Regions from separate parts of the Rhizobium sp. CG4 genome, predicted to be linked through region 2. Evidence: riboswitches for the same ligand, from Rfam matches in the RefSeq annotation. Region 2 holds a riboswitch; the other holds the start of a gene.

Region 1 (7,557 bases), on a different contig from region 2:
CGAAGCATTGGTCAGCGTTGCCAGCCACCACGGTCTCAAGCTGAGTGACCAATATCTGTTCGGCTTGGATTATGAGAAAACGCTCCTGTGGTGGGACCGCGCATTTTCCGCGCAGTGGCACAATATTGAACCCCTTGGCTTTGATAGCCGCTTCAAGCGCATGTGGCGTTATTACCTGCATTATTGCGCCGCAGGTTTCCGTTCCGGCCGCATTGATGTCGGCCAGTTTCATTTTCGATTAGAATAACAAGCATAGCAGTATGCTTCCTCTCCACCTTTATAAAACAGGAGCCGGAAGATGGTTTCACAAGCAGTCGTTTGGCTTCGCAACGACTTGAGAATTGGCGACAACCCTGCACTTGATGCAGCGCTTGCAAGAGGCGGTTCGGTTACAGCCGTTTATATACACGAAACGGACCATAACCTGCGCAAACCAGGCGCCGCGGTACAATGGTGGCTAGAACAAAGTCTTGCCAACTTTTGCAAACGGCTTGAGAAACTAGGCGTAACCCTCATTGTTGAAACAGGAAAATCCGCGGACATCCTGCCAAAGCTGGCAAAAGAGATAAAGCCGGAGGTGGTTTTCTGGAACCGTCGGTACGCACCAGCTGAGCGGGAATGCGATGCGCAGATAAAGACTGATCTTCGCCAGTCGGGTTTCACGGTAACCTCATTTCATGGCAATCTTCTCCTTGAACCCTGGCAACTCGAAACAGGCAGTGGCGGCCCCTATCAGGTCTTCACACCGTTTGCCCGTTCACTGCGTCAGAAGGGTGTGCCCACGCCCCTGCGTTTGCGCGACACCAAAGCGCAGTCATCATCTACCAAGCCTAAAAACTATGAGCGTCCATCCCCACCGCATTGGGCTGAAAAGATGGAAGGCTCGTGGCAGATTGGCGAAGAGGCCGGTTACGAGCAGTTCCACGACTTTCTTGATGACATCGTGAAGTCATATGCCGAAAGCCGCGACGTTCCCGGCAAGCTGGGAACGTCCAAGCTCTCACCCTATTTGCGATTTGGCGAAGTCAGCGTCCGACAGCTTTGGCACAGTGCTCTTCATTATGGCGAGCAACATCCTTCCGTCTCGTCGGGCGTCGAAAAATTTCTCTCTGAGCTGATCTGGAGAGACTTCCATTACCACCAGCTCTACCACCGCAAGGATATTGCGCGTTACGATATGCGCGATGCCATCGCCCATATCGAATGGCAGGAGAACAAAAAAGCGCTCAGCGCCTGGACAAAAGGACAGACGGGCTTCCCAATCGTCGACGCGGGCATGCGGCAATTATGGGCAACCGGATGGATGCACAATCGCGTCCGTATGCTGGTTGCCTCCCTGCTCACCAAAAACCTGCTCATCGATTGGCGACATGGTGAAGAGTGGTTCTGGGATACGCTGGTGGATGGCGACATTGCTAGTAATCCCGGCAGCTGGCAGTGGGTTGCCGGTTGTGGCATGGATGCTGCCCCTTACTTTCGCGTATTCAATCCCGTTGTCCAGGGCGAACGGTTCGATGCTGCGGGCGATTACGTCCGTGAATGGGTTCCTGAACTGGCCGACATGCCGAACAAATGGATACACAAACCGTTTGAAGCACCAGACACCGTACTGGAAAAAGCCGGTGTAGTACTGGGTAAAACTTATCCAAAACCTATTGTTGATTTGAAAAGCTCATCGCGTCGTGCACGCAACAGTAAAAAGGGCGAAGAAGACGATCTCTTCGCCTGACACTCAAGGCTTTGCGTCATCCAATCATAGAAGACATTTTATGTCGACAGTATGTATTACATCATGTTAGTGCTTGCCAAAAGCACTTCCTCCGTGGTTGGGAAGGGTGACAAAATCGGCGGGAGCGTCTTATGAGCGATCAGGAAAAACACGATGTGCTTGTGATTGGCACAGGCATTATCGGAGTGATGTCGGCACTTTATCTGCAATCACAAGGTCGTTCTGTAACCCTTTTGGAACGTGGAGAAATTGCACGGGGCGCAAGCTCCGGAAATGCCGGCATTCTAGCATTCCCTGAGATCATTCCCATTCCTGCGCCGGGCCTTATGAAAAAGGCGCCGCGTTGGCTTTTCGATCCGCTGGGCCCGTTAAGCGTTCCACCATCCTATGCCCTGAAGGTTGCTCCCTGGCTGTGGCGTTTCTGGCGCGCGAGCTCCGAATCCGCCTTCCGGCACGGACTAAAAACCCAGATCGCGATGATGAAACTGTCTGCCGCGGAGATGGACGTGATCCGCGCGATGCCCGAACTCTCCGGTTTCTTTACCAACACCGGAACGCTTGATCTTTACGACAGTGAAGCAAGCTTCAATGCCGCTGCTGCCGATTGGGCGGAAAAGGAAAAAGCCGGTTTTGTCTTCAACCGTGTTGGGCGCGATGAGATCGACGAATTGCAGCCGGGTCTGGCACCACAATTCCAGCACGCGATGTTTACACCTGGCGGCCTGCAGGTCTCCGAGCCATACGAATTCACCAAGGCGATTGCGGAACTGGTCATCGCACGAGGCGGCAAGCTGATTGAGGGCGAAGCGCTACGTCTTGAGCCCCGTGGCGACGAGGCGCGCGTGACCTTGACGGGCGGCAAAACACTGGACGCGGCAAAGGTGGTCGTCGCTGGTGGCGCATGGTCAAAGAACCTTGGTGCAAGCCTTGGCGAGAACCTGCCGCTTGAGACAGAACGTGGTTACAACACAACCCTGCCCGACCAGTCTTTCAACTTGACCCGCCAGCTCTATTTCAATGACCACGCGTTTGTCGTGACGCCGCTCTCCACCGGTATTCGAGTGGGTGGTGCCGTCGAACTGGGCGGTCTGTCACTGCCGCCGAATTACCGACGCTCCGAAGCACTTTTGGGAAAAGCTGCCAAGTTTCTGCCCGGTCTGAAAACCGAAGGCGGCAAACAGTGGATGGGTTTCCGCCCATCCATGCCAGATTGCCTGCCGGTTATCGGCGCCTCCAAGGTAAGCACCGCCATCATCTATGCCTTCGGGCACGGGCATCTTGGCCTGACGCAGTCGGCGGCAACGGGCAAACTGGTCAGCGATCTCGTTGCCGGACGGGAACCATCAATTTCCATCGATCCATTCCGCGCCGGCCGCTTCGGTTAAACATCACGGTTTTGTCGCGGTCAGAATAAACCGGCGATAAAGCCGTGTTCTCAAACGATCACGCAAATTCGCCTGCTTACGCTGCGCCACCGCAATCGGGTCATGCGAGTGCAGGCGAATATCTGAAAACCCGGCACCTTTCAGTAGTGGAATGATGCGTTCAGGACGAAGCCCGTCCCCGAACGGCAGCTGCTCCATAATGTGTTTGTGTTTGGCGCTTTGGGCACTGTCGTAATGTGGATCGGGCAGGGAAAACCGGCCAAGCAGCGCAATCAGCTTTGACGCGATGCGGCCAACCGGCGTCAATTGTGCCCAGTCCCCGTCAAAAACCAGCAAACGGCCACCGGACTTCAATACACGGTGCCATTCCTGAAACGCCTGTTCAGGCTGCGTCAACGTCCAGACCAGATGACGGCATACGATGGCATCATAGATGTCGTCAGGCTCCATCGTGTTTTCGGCATCTGCAAGCACAAAACGCAGACGCGGTTTTCCCGCGTGTTTGCGCCGCGCAACTGACAACATAGCCTCGGAGAAATCGAGGGCCGTCACGTCATGACCAATGTCGTGAATAAGCCGTGTCACCTCGCCCGTGCCACAGGCCAGTTCCAGCACGGATAATGAATGTTCACCTAAAGCGTCGCGCACTGGCTGCTGCCAGGCGTCAAATTCTGGTCCGGGTGGAATACGATGGCCGAATACCAGATCGAATGTTTCCGACCGTTTCGACCAGTAATCCCTGATATCGTCCTTGAGGTGGAAGTTGTCGATGCTCATGGTCAAGCCGTCTTGTACTGGATATGGCAACGGCCATGGTAAGATGATCGCTCGATACGCGCACTAACTCCAAAAACGTCACGAATGAGCGTTTCCGTCAGAACCTCTTCTGGCGGGCCGAAAGCCACGATCTCCCCTGCATGCATGACCGCGAGATTATCGCAGAACATCGCTGCAAGATTGAGATCATGCAAGGCGACGATACACGTTACCGGCAACCGGGACACCAGCGCCAGAATGTCCAGCTGGTGCTGAATGTCGAGGTGGTTGGTTGGTTCATCCAACAGAAGCTGTGACGGCGTTTGCGCCAATGCCCGGGCAATATGAACCCGCTGTTTTTCACCACCAGACAGCGTGTGCCAAAACCTAGACGCTTTATCCAGCATGCCGACATGTGTCAGCGCATCCTGTACGGCGGCCTCATCTTCCGACTTCCAGATTGAAATCGGGCTGCGATGCGGTGTTCGTCCAAGCTTGACGACATCGAGCACACTGACCTGGATTTCCGTCGTTGCCTGTTGTTCAACAAAGGCCGTACTTTTGGCAATCTGGGCCTGAGAAAGGGTCGCTATGTCCTCGCCGCCAAGTGTAATTACGCCGCTCTGGACTTTGCGGATACGGCAGATGAGCCGCAGCAAACTGGATTTTCCCGAACCATTTGGCCCAAGCAGGCCAAGCGTCGTGCCGGGTGCAGCGTCGAGAGTTACGCCATTGACAATAAGACTGCCGCCTGAAGCCCAGTGCACTTTTTCCAGCGAAATACTCATGCGGCCCTCCGTGCACGGTAGAGAATAAAGGCAAAAGCGGGCGCGCCAAACAATGCAGTTACCACGCCGATTGGCAGGATTTGCTGTGGGATGATGATACGTGACACGATATCGGCTGCCACCATGAATATGGCACCGATCATCGCAGACACAGGCAAAAGACGCTGATGTCCGGAGCCAGCAATGAACCGTGCGGCATGGGGAATGACCAACCCGACAAATCCGATACAGCCAACGATGCTGACGACGGTTGCCGTCATCAATGCCGTCACGCCAAGCAGAGTTATGCGTACACGACGAACGGGAATACCAAGTCCGGCGGCGGTATCTGTACCGAACATGAAAGCATCCAATGCCCGGGCATGGGCCGCACAAAACACAAAACCCAACAATGCAACGGGTGCAGCGAGATAAACGTCCGGCCAGCGCACACCGGACAGGCTACCGAGCAACCAGAACATCACACCACGTGCCTGTTCTGCATTTGCAGATGTGGTGACGATATAGGATGTCAGCGCATTAAAGAGCTGCGAACCGGCCACGCCGGCAAGAATTATACGGTCGCTGCTGCCACCAGCGCCGGCCGCAAGCAGTGACACGAGAAGAAACGCAACGACGGCGCCCAGAAATGCGCCCGTAGACAGTGTCAAAACACCGTAACCGATTCCCAGAACCATAATACAAACGGCACCGGTCGAGGCACCTGCGGAAATGCCCAGCACGAAAGGTTCAGCAAGAGGGTTGCGTAGCAATGCTTGCAGGATCACGCCACAGAGCGCCAGCGCAGCCCCTGCACTTGCCGCAACCAAGGCGCGGCTCAGACGATAGTCCCAGATTACGCCTTCATGGATGCGGCTGATTTCAAACGGCATTCCAAAGGCGCGTTTCATGATCGCCTTGACCGTCGTATCGAGCGGAATGGAAATTTCGCCGATCGACACGGCAAGACTTATCATGAAGCCGAGAAGCGTCAGAAAAAAGACGGTGACTGCCAAAGGCAGCCACCATGCTGAACGACGTGCAGGCATTTCTGTCACTTGGAAATCCCGAGCGCCTGGATACCCTTTGCCAGGATTTCAATGCCATCAATCGTACGAATGGTCGGGTTCATGGACTGTGCATCCATCATGACGAAATGTTTGTTCTTAACGGCATCCATGTGGCTGGTGACCGGATCGTTCTCCAGGAAGTCGATCTTGACCGCAGGATCATCGGCGGCATAACGGCGACGATCCATGGTAGCGATAACGACGACAGCAGGGTTGGATTCGGCAATGGTTTCCCAACCGACCAGCGGCCACTCTTCTTCCGTGCTTACGACATTTTTGGCACCAAGCGTTTTCAGAATATAGGCCGGAGCACTGTTTTTACCGGCAATATAGGCGTCGCCCTTCACTTCCTTGCTGGAGAACCAGAAAACAACAGGAAGATTGGCCGACGATGCGTTTCCGATCGACGCGACGGCTGCGGCCTCACGTGCCCTCAGATCGGCTACCAGTTTTTCGCCCCGTTCTTTGATATCGAAAATATCGGAGAGTTCGCTGATCTGCTGATAGATCAGATCCATCGTGAAAAGTTCTTTGCGTACGCCATCGCCACCATCGGCATTGATCTTGGCCACGCAGTCTGCAGGAGAAACATAGGTATTGATGCCAAGTGAACCGAATTGTTCGCGTTTGCCCACAGAACCCTGCGTGCCGACGTGCCATTCGAACTCCGCAGCAACCAGATCAGGCTCTTTGCCGACAACCGATTCAAAGCTGGGGTCATTGTCTGCAAGGCGCGGAATTTGCGCATTGACGCCTTCATATTCTTTCAAAACCGGCCCAACCCAAACGGCGGTACCGGCAATCTTGTCTGCCAAGCCAAGGGAAAACAGGATTTCGGTCATGCCCTGTCCGATCGAAACGATCTTTGCTGGCGCCTTTTCGAACGTAATCGACTGACCGCAATTGGTAACCGTCAACGGATATTGGGTCGCCGCATGGGCACTAGCAGAGAACCCGGCAACTAAAACGGTTACAGCACTGAGAGTTTTTATGATGGCACGCATGGAAGCCTCCCGATTGGAAATATTTGAAATGCAGTTGAGATTACGGGCCTAAATTGCCCGGTTTGTGCAGCGTTTAGAAAAACGACGCGCGGTTAACCCAACAATGCAATGAACGGAGGCAACAAATGCATATGTTATGTAATAACATGACTATTCCTTTCCGGACAACCCCGCCCGGTGCGTTGGATTAACAAATAACGGCAGGTCTCCTGGCTCACGAATTCACGCCGTTCATCTGCCTTCCCGTGCACTCAGCGGCACAGTGGCATGGTGTAAGAGCTACACCACAAGGATGAGCGGCAATCCGCTTACAGTTGCGGGGGCAGCCATGGCATTGTTTCTTCGATAGAAACGCACCATGTTCCCTATTAATCCCCTCCAGGTACAACCCTTTGGAGAACCGTCGGATGCCACTTATGGCCAAGGCGCAGACAAGGTCAAGGCTATTGCGACAGACCGAACAAAAGAAAACCGCCGCCCCAGAGATTGAGGCGGCGGCATTTTTCATTCTCAAAAATCTTGGAGGCTCAGAATTCTGTCCAGTCCGCTTCCTTGGCTGTAGTCGCAGCGGCAGATGAACCGCCACCGAAGGCGCTCGCCAACCTATTGCCCAGTGCACGTGCTGGAGACGCAATCGGCCTGGACTTTGTCGATGCTGCCACCGGTGCCGGTGCAGCAGGTCGCGAAGCCGAAGCGGCGGCGCGAGGAGCAGCAGGCCTTGCGAAACCAGCCATACCGCCGGTGCCTGTCAGTCTGAACTGGCCGAGCAGCGAGTTAAGGGACGTGGCTTCCGTTGCAAGACCATGGCTTGCCGCCGTTGTTTCTTCGACCATGGCAGCGTTCTGT
Region 2 (7,557 bases):
TCTGCCGCTTCATGCACCATACGTTCGGCGACTTCGATACCGCCGAAGTGCGAACCGGGAAACTCTCTGAGGAACTCATCATGGTTGCCGGGAATATAGATGATCCGGGCACCCTTGCGCGCCTTGCGCAGCAGTTTCTGCACAACATCATTGCAGCCTTGCGGCCAGTACCAGTTGCGGCGCAAACGCCAGCCGTCAATGATGTCTCCCACCAGAATGATCGTGTCAGCATCATGATGACGCAAGAAATCTAGGAGGTAGTCGGTTTTGGCAGCCTTGGAGCCAAGGTGCACGTCCGAGATAAATAAGGTTCTGAAATGTCTGGTTTCCATTTGCCGGGCCACGGAATTCATCCCCCTGTCTTGGCAATCAAACTACATACTCCAGAACCAGAGTCGTGTTTCAGCATCATGACAAAGGACTATTTTCTGCCGCAAAACCCTCTTCACCCACACTCATTTTGACACGAATCAATCAAATAACGGCTGTACCATGGGGCTGATTGATGTATTCAGAAGCCCAACGAAAACATTTGAAAAAAGCGGTGCAGGAATGAATTCGCAGGATAAAAACAAAACTCAACCAAAACCAGCAAGTGCTGACCTGGACGAACAGGCGCTGTTTTTCCACCGCTATCCGCGCCCCGGCAAACTCGAAATTCAACCGACCAAGCCGCTCGGCAACCAGCGCGACCTGGCACTGGCCTATTCGCCGGGTGTTGCAGCACCTTGCCTTGCCATTCACGAGAACCCCGAAACGGCCGCCGAATATACGGCACGCGCCAATCTGGTGGCTGTTATCTCCAACGGTACGGCTGTTCTTGGCCTCGGCAATATCGGTCCGCTGGCCTCCAAGCCAGTGATGGAAGGAAAAGCCGTCCTGTTCAAGAAATTCGCCGGCATCGACGTATTCGACATCGAAATCGACGCGCCCGGCATCAACGACATGGTCTCGACCATCTCGGCGCTGGAGCCGACCTTTGGCGGCATCAACCTTGAAGACATCAAGGCGCCTGAATGTTTCGAAGTCGAGCGCCAGCTGCGCGAAAAGATGAACATTCCAGTGTTCCACGACGACCAGCATGGCACCGCGATCATCGTGGCTGCCGCCGTGATGAACGGCCTGGAACTGGCTGGCAAGTCGCTTGGCAATGTCAAGATCGTCACGTCAGGCGCCGGTGCGGCCGCCCTTGCCTGCCTTAACCTGCTGGTATCGCTGGGCGCCAAGAAGGAAAACATCTGGGTTCACGACATTGAGGGCCTCGTTTATGACGGCCGCAATACCCTGATGGACGAGTGGAAAGAAATCTACGCCCAGAAGAGCGACAAACGCGTTCTGGCCGAATCCATCGATGGCGCAGATGTCTTCCTCGGTCTCTCGGCGGCTGGCGTTCTGAAGCCTGAGCTGCTGGTACAGATGGCTGAAAAGCCGCTTATTCTGGCTCTTGCCAACCCGAACCCGGAAATCATGCCGGAAGTGGCGCGTGCAGCCCGTCCTGATGCGATGATCTGCACCGGCCGTTCGGACTTCCCGAACCAGGTGAACAACGTTCTCTGCTTCCCGTACATCTTCCGCGGCGCCCTTGATTGTGGTGCAACCACCATCAACGAAGAAATGAAGATGGCGGCCGTCAAGGCAATTGCCGAACTGGCGCGGGAAGAAATCTCGGAAGTGGCTGCGAAAGCCTATTCCGGTGACACACCGCTGTTTGGACCGACCTACCTCATTCCATCGCCATTCGACCCGCGCCTTATCCTGCGCATTGCACCGGCCGTTGCCCGTGCGGCGGCAGCCAGCGGCGTTGCATCGCGTCCGATCACCGATTTCGACGCCTATCTCGACCAGCTGAACCGCTTCGTCTGGCGCTCTGGTTTCGTGATGAAGCCAATCTTTGCCGCTGCAAAATCGGCTGAGAAGAAGCGCATCATCTTCTCGGAAGGTGAAGACGAGCGCGTGCTGCGTGCTGCCCAGGTTCTGCTGGAAGAAGGCACCGGCGTACCGATCCTGATCGGTCGCCCGCAGATCATCGAATCCCGCCTCAAGCGTTTCGGTCTGCGCATTCGTCCGCATGCAGACTTTGCCGTGGTCAATCCGGAAGACGATCCACGTTACCGCGAATATGTCGATGATTACTTCGCGCTGGTTGGCCGCATGGGTATCAACCCGGAAGCTGCCCGCACCATCGTTCGTACCAACACCACCGTCATAGGTGCGCTGTCGGTCAAGCGTGGTGAAGCAGACGCGCTGATCTGCGGTCTAGAAGGCCGTTTTGACCGTCACCTGCGTGACGTCAACCAGATCATTGGCAAGAAAAAGGACGTGCGTGCATTCTCGGGCCTCAGCCTGATCATCTCGCAGCGTGGCGCAACCTTCTTCACCGATACGTTTGTGACCTACAATCCAACCGCAGAAGAAGTTGCTGAAAGCACCATTCTGGCCGCTCAGGAAATCCGCCGCTTCGGCATCACGCCAAAGGCCGCGCTGATCAGCCACTCGAACTTTGGTTCGCGTGATTCGGAAAGCGCCCGCAAGATGCGTGACGCCTTGCAGATCGTGCGTGACACCGCACCGGATCTCGAAGTCGATGGCGAAATGCAGGGTGGTTCTGCCCTGACCGAAAGCCTGCGCAAGCGTGCGATGCCTGACAGCACGCTGTCTGGCGAAGCAAACCTGCTGGTGTTCCCGAACCTTGACGCGGCGAATATTTCGCTCGGTCTGGTTCGCACCATGACAGATGCGCTGCATGTTGGCCCGATCCTGCTCGGCACCGCCCTTCCCGCACATATTCTGTCGCCAACCGTGACATCGCGCGGCGTGGTCAACATGGCAGCCTTGGCTGTCGTGGAAGCCTCGCATCCGTAATGGTGCCCTAAAGCTGCGTTAACGCAGTTTTGAATTGCCGATTGCCGCAACTGCCTCATTTATATGATAACAATCGGATGAATGAGGCGCTTGCGGCATATATTTTTCCATCCTTTTTGTTTGGATGTCCGCAGACGCGAAGCCGAAAACGCAACCACATCGGAAGCGGAACATACAGGTGACAGCTTTGAAACTGCGCAATTTTACAATGCTGTTTTTGCCGGTACTGATCGGCAGCTTTCCTGCCGCGTCCTTTGCTGCCTCGGTGTGTGATGACCTGCGTCAGGAATTGCGCGCGCCTGCGCAGATTATTGGAAACACTGCCGAAGTGCGCCATTTTGCAAGCGCCTTGACCCGCCAGAACATCATCATCCGCAAAATCCGCAATGATCTGAGAGCCTATGGCTGCTCGAGCGGCAGCATTGTCGTTTACGGCGGTGAAAATGCCCAGCTGTGCGACCAGATCGAAGATGCACTTTATGACGCCGAGGCGGAGCGGGACGACCTGCTTGTCAGCCGCGACCAGATGATCGCACAGCAGCGCAATCGCGGCGTTGACCGTGATCGTATCATGGCCGCACTTGATGCCAATGGCTGCTTTGACGAACGCCCACAGTCTGCCGCCGCTAGCCCGAATGACCAGACCCAGGAATTTGCCCCACCCGGCATGATCGAGGTGGACCCGAACCGCCAGCCGGTGTTCACACCGCCAATGCAGGGCGGCCTTAGAACCCTGTGCGTACGCACCTGCGACGGCGCGTTCTTCCCGATTTCGTCCAATGCCTCACCGCTTGATTTTCGCCGTCAGGCCGCGACCTGTGAACAAATGTGCCCCGGTTCTGAGACCGAGCTTTATTACCACTCCCTGCAAGGTCAGGAGAGTGCGGATATGGTTTCTGCCGAGACCGGCAAGCCATACAAGGACCTGCCGACCGCCTTTGCCTATCGCAACACGTCAGCAGACACCCGCTCGCCATCCTGCGGCTGCAACATGGCGTCTTATTTCGACCAGATGAAAAAGCAGGAAGAGGCCAACCAGTCAAAACCCGCAGAACCCTATTCCGGCGTTACAGATATCAAGACGCCGAATGGCGAAAACAAGCAGGCAGAACAACCGGTTGCCGAAGCACCAGCCGAGCGCGACTATGATCCCAAGGATAGTAAAGTCCGGGTCGTTGGACCACAGTTTCTGCCCGAGGAAACCAGCCGGATCGATCTGCACAATCCGGCTCTGCAGGGTGCACAACCGCAGCAGCAGTGACGCACGACGCGTTTCCTTACGCGTGCCAATAGATTTATCGACTGCCCCACTGATCCTGGAACACCAGATCTTCCAGCGGCAGCCTTTTGGCCCAGCCCTTAACGGCCAGTTCCGGCTCGCCGTAGAGTTCGGTCACGTACCCCAGACATAACCAGGCAACGATTTCGATATGGTCGGGAATGCCGAGAATGCGGCGTATGTCTGCATCATGGAAGATACTGACCCAACCGACACCCACCCCTTCGGCACGGGCAGCAAGCCACAGGTTCTGGATGGCGCAGACCGTGGAATAGATATCCATGCGCGGGTTGTGGGTGCGTCCCAGAACGACGGTACCACCACGGGTCGGATCGCAGGTCACGCAGATGCTGAGGGGGGCGGTGCGAATACCCTCGAGCTTGAGGCTACGATAAAGGCTTTGCCTGTCATCTTCGAACAGCAGCGCCGCCTCCTCATTGGCGCGGGCGAAAGCCTGCCAGGCGGCATCACGCACCGTCTGATCCCTGATCAGTGTGAAGTTCCACGGCTGCATGAAACCGACCGAGGGTGCGGCGTGAGCGGCAGCCAGTAGCCTTGTCACCAGATCATCCGGCAATGGATGGCTTTCGAACTCATTGCGCACATCACGGCGCGTCTCAATGGCCCGGTAAACGGCTGCCTTGTCATCACAGGAAAAAGCGCCAGCCGCGTGGCGGGCTTCAGAAAACGGATCGTCCTGCATCGTTAATCCCCAACAATGCTTATTGCCGGCAAATCCCGCAGAACCCACCAGGCAAACAACCATTCCCGCCGTCCATACGGGCTGGTCTATGATGTCGGGCCGGTCTTCTGGCTTGGCATCGTCCTTCCGCTGCCGCCTTCCCGGAACATCCAGTGGCGATTGGTGCAGCAGATGTCCGCCTTACAGCGTTGGGCACGCTCCGGTCTTGCACCGGATTCCCGATTCTCCCGCACGTCGTGCAGGCACCTGACGGCAGTGCTTATGTCCGCTAGATCGCGCAAATGCAAGCACGGGTGCATGTGGCGTTAGGTCGCCGGGAAATACCTGACATAGGCGAACTCATCGCCGTCAGGCGACCAGTTGGGCGAGTTCATGGTGCCCTGCCCGCCAAACAGTTCAAACAGCGTCTCGACATTGCCGCCATCGGTATCCATCAACCGCACCCGCACATTCAGATCACGGGGATGGTCAAAGACATCGGCGTCGTAGGACACGAACACCACCTTGTCGCCTGATGGCGATGGATGGGGAAACCAGTCTCCAAAATTGCTGTCGGTTACGCGCTCGACAGATGAGCCATCAGTCTTCACACGCCATATCTGCATCAGCCCGGTGCGGCTGGAATTGAAATAGATCCACTGGCCATCGGCGGAGTAATCCGGCCCGTCATTACGGCCCTCACCATGCGTAAGACGTGATTCAACTCCGCTTTCTATGTCCATGGAATATATATCAAAAACCTGATCGCGAATGCCGCAGTAGGCAAATGATTTTCCATCCGGTGACCAGCCATGCCAATAGGATGGCAAATTGTGCGTCATCAGCCTTGGCGTGCCGCCGGAAGACGGCAGCAGGTAGATTGCGCTCTTGCCAAACTCCACCTTGTCGGAAATGGCATAAAGCGAACCGTCGGGCGAAATGCCATGGTCGTTGTTGCACAGGGTCGCAAAACCGGTATCCACCTTGACCGGTGTCGGATCACCCGAAAGCGACAGGCGATAGATCAGCCCATCGGCATTGAGCAGCAGATATTGGCCATCCGGCGACCAGTTGGGCGCTTCAAACAGCGCCTCGGTCTGCCAGACCACACGCATCTGACGGGTGCGGATGTTGTAGATTTCGATGGAACTGCGCACGCATCCTCCCGGGATTGCTCATCAACAGGATTGAGCGGACATTTTATTTGCCTCGCCCGACACCTTTACATAATGATCCTATTGCCGCAGGCACCGTCCTGCAAATTCAAATAAGGAGAACAGCAGCGTTTCGGCACAGTCCGTTTACCCTGCCCCGTTTCTCCCAGGTTCGAGGTTCCGCGATGAATTCCATCGCCGATCAAGGCATCCATTTTGGCCGGATTGCCGCCATGCTTCCCGTCAAGGACATTCAAAAGGCCCATGACTTCTATGTCGGAGTGCTCGGCTTCACCAAGGTGTTTGAAAACGGAAATCCCGTCGGTTTCATGATCCTGAAACAGGGCAATGCCGAGCTGCATCTGACCCTGCAGCCGTCACACAAGGCAGCCCCCTTCAACGTTGCTCACATGATGGTGAGTGACGTCGATGCCCTGCATAGGCTGTGCAAACAACATGGCCTGCGCATCATCAAAGGTCTGCAGGACAAGGATTACGGCCTGCGCGCCTTCGTGTTTGAAGACCCGGATGGCAACCGCATCGATGTCGGCCAGGTAATCTAGGTACGGGAATGGTGTCGCGCCGACGCGCTCCGCTGGATATCCGTGACAAGCATAGTCGTGTTGCAGCCATACACGGCAACACAGCATACAAAAACGGCGCGGTTTGATCCGCGCCGCTCTTATCTCTACCGATCTCTGAACCGGTTGGTGATCGGGTAACGGCGATCACGCCCGAAGTTCTTCTTGGTAATTTTCACACCCGGCGCAGACTGGCGGCGCTTGTACTCCGCAAGATAAAGCAAATGCTCGATGCGATGTACGGTCGTGACGTCATGGCCGCGCGCCACAATGTCATCCACCGACATTTCCTGCTCCACCAGGCATTCCAGGATATCATCCAGCACCGGATATGGTGGCAGTGAATCCTGGTCAGTCTGGTTTGGACGCAGTTCGGCCGATGGCGCCTTGGAAAGGATGTTCGCCGGTATCACCTCACCGGACGGACCAAGCGCGGTTGGCGGCACATGTTCGTTACGCCATTTCGAAATGGCGTAGACCTGCATCTTGTAGAGGTCCTTGATCGGGTTGAAGCCGCCATTCATATCGCCATAAAGCGTGGCGTAACCCACCGACATCTCAGACTTGTTGCCAGTCGTTACCACCATGGAGCCAAACTTGTTGGAAACCGCCATCAGGATGGTGCCACGGGTACGGCTTTGCAGGTTTTCTTCGGTAATGCCCTCTTCGGTACCCTCAAACAGTTCGGCAAGCGACGACAGGAAACCTTCCACCGGCTCGACAATCGGCACGATGTCGTAACGGCAGCCCAGCGCCTTGGCGCAATCGGCGGCGTCTTTCAGCGATTCATCTGAGGTGTAGCGGTATGGCAGCATGATGCAGCGAACACGCTCTTCACCCAGCGCATCGACCGCAATCGCTGCGCAAATGGCGGAATCGATACCACCGGACAGGCCAAGCACAACGCTCTTGAAGCCGTTCTTGTTGACGTAGTCGCGGAAGCCCAGCAGGCAGGCGCGGTAATCCGCTTCCTCGCCCTCGGGGATTTTCGACATCGGG

The links. A riboswitch is a leader RNA that binds a small molecule or an ion and turns the genes downstream of it on or off. The one in region 2 is predicted to bind cobalamin.
Region 1: another riboswitch for cobalamin. It lies ahead of HGO37_RS22335 (ABC transporter substrate-binding protein); the one in region 2 lies ahead of bluB (5,6-dimethylbenzimidazole synthase).

Annotation. Positions count from the first base shown of each region.
Region 1 covers NZ_JABAEG010000009.1:218,171-225,727, reverse strand. The annotation lists gene HGO37_RS22365 (SAM-dependent methyltransferase) at 1-247, shown strand, start outside; gene HGO37_RS22360 (cryptochrome/photolyase family protein) at 299-1,729, shown strand; gene HGO37_RS22355 (NAD(P)/FAD-dependent oxidoreductase) at 1,861-3,114, shown strand; gene HGO37_RS22350 (class I SAM-dependent methyltransferase) at 3,118-3,891, opposite strand; gene HGO37_RS22345 (ABC transporter ATP-binding protein) at 3,894-4,658, opposite strand; gene HGO37_RS22340 (FecCD family ABC transporter permease) at 4,655-5,686, opposite strand; gene HGO37_RS22335 (ABC transporter substrate-binding protein) at 5,692-6,711, opposite strand; cobalamin riboswitch at 6,894-7,131, opposite strand; gene HGO37_RS22330 (methyl-accepting chemotaxis protein) at 7,239-7,557, opposite strand, start outside.
Region 2 covers NZ_JABAEG010000002.1:283,435-290,991, forward strand. The annotation lists gene HGO37_RS06500 (UDP-2,3-diacylglucosamine diphosphatase) at 1-353, opposite strand, end outside; gene HGO37_RS06505 (NADP-dependent malic enzyme) at 553-2,862, shown strand; gene HGO37_RS06510 (DUF2865 domain-containing protein) at 3,041-4,123, shown strand; gene bluB (5,6-dimethylbenzimidazole synthase) at 4,158-4,844, opposite strand; cobalamin riboswitch at 4,925-5,109, opposite strand; gene HGO37_RS06520 (TolB family protein) at 5,150-5,980, opposite strand; gene HGO37_RS06525 (glyoxalase superfamily protein) at 6,163-6,540, shown strand; gene HGO37_RS06530 (NAD+ synthase) at 6,666-7,557, opposite strand, start outside.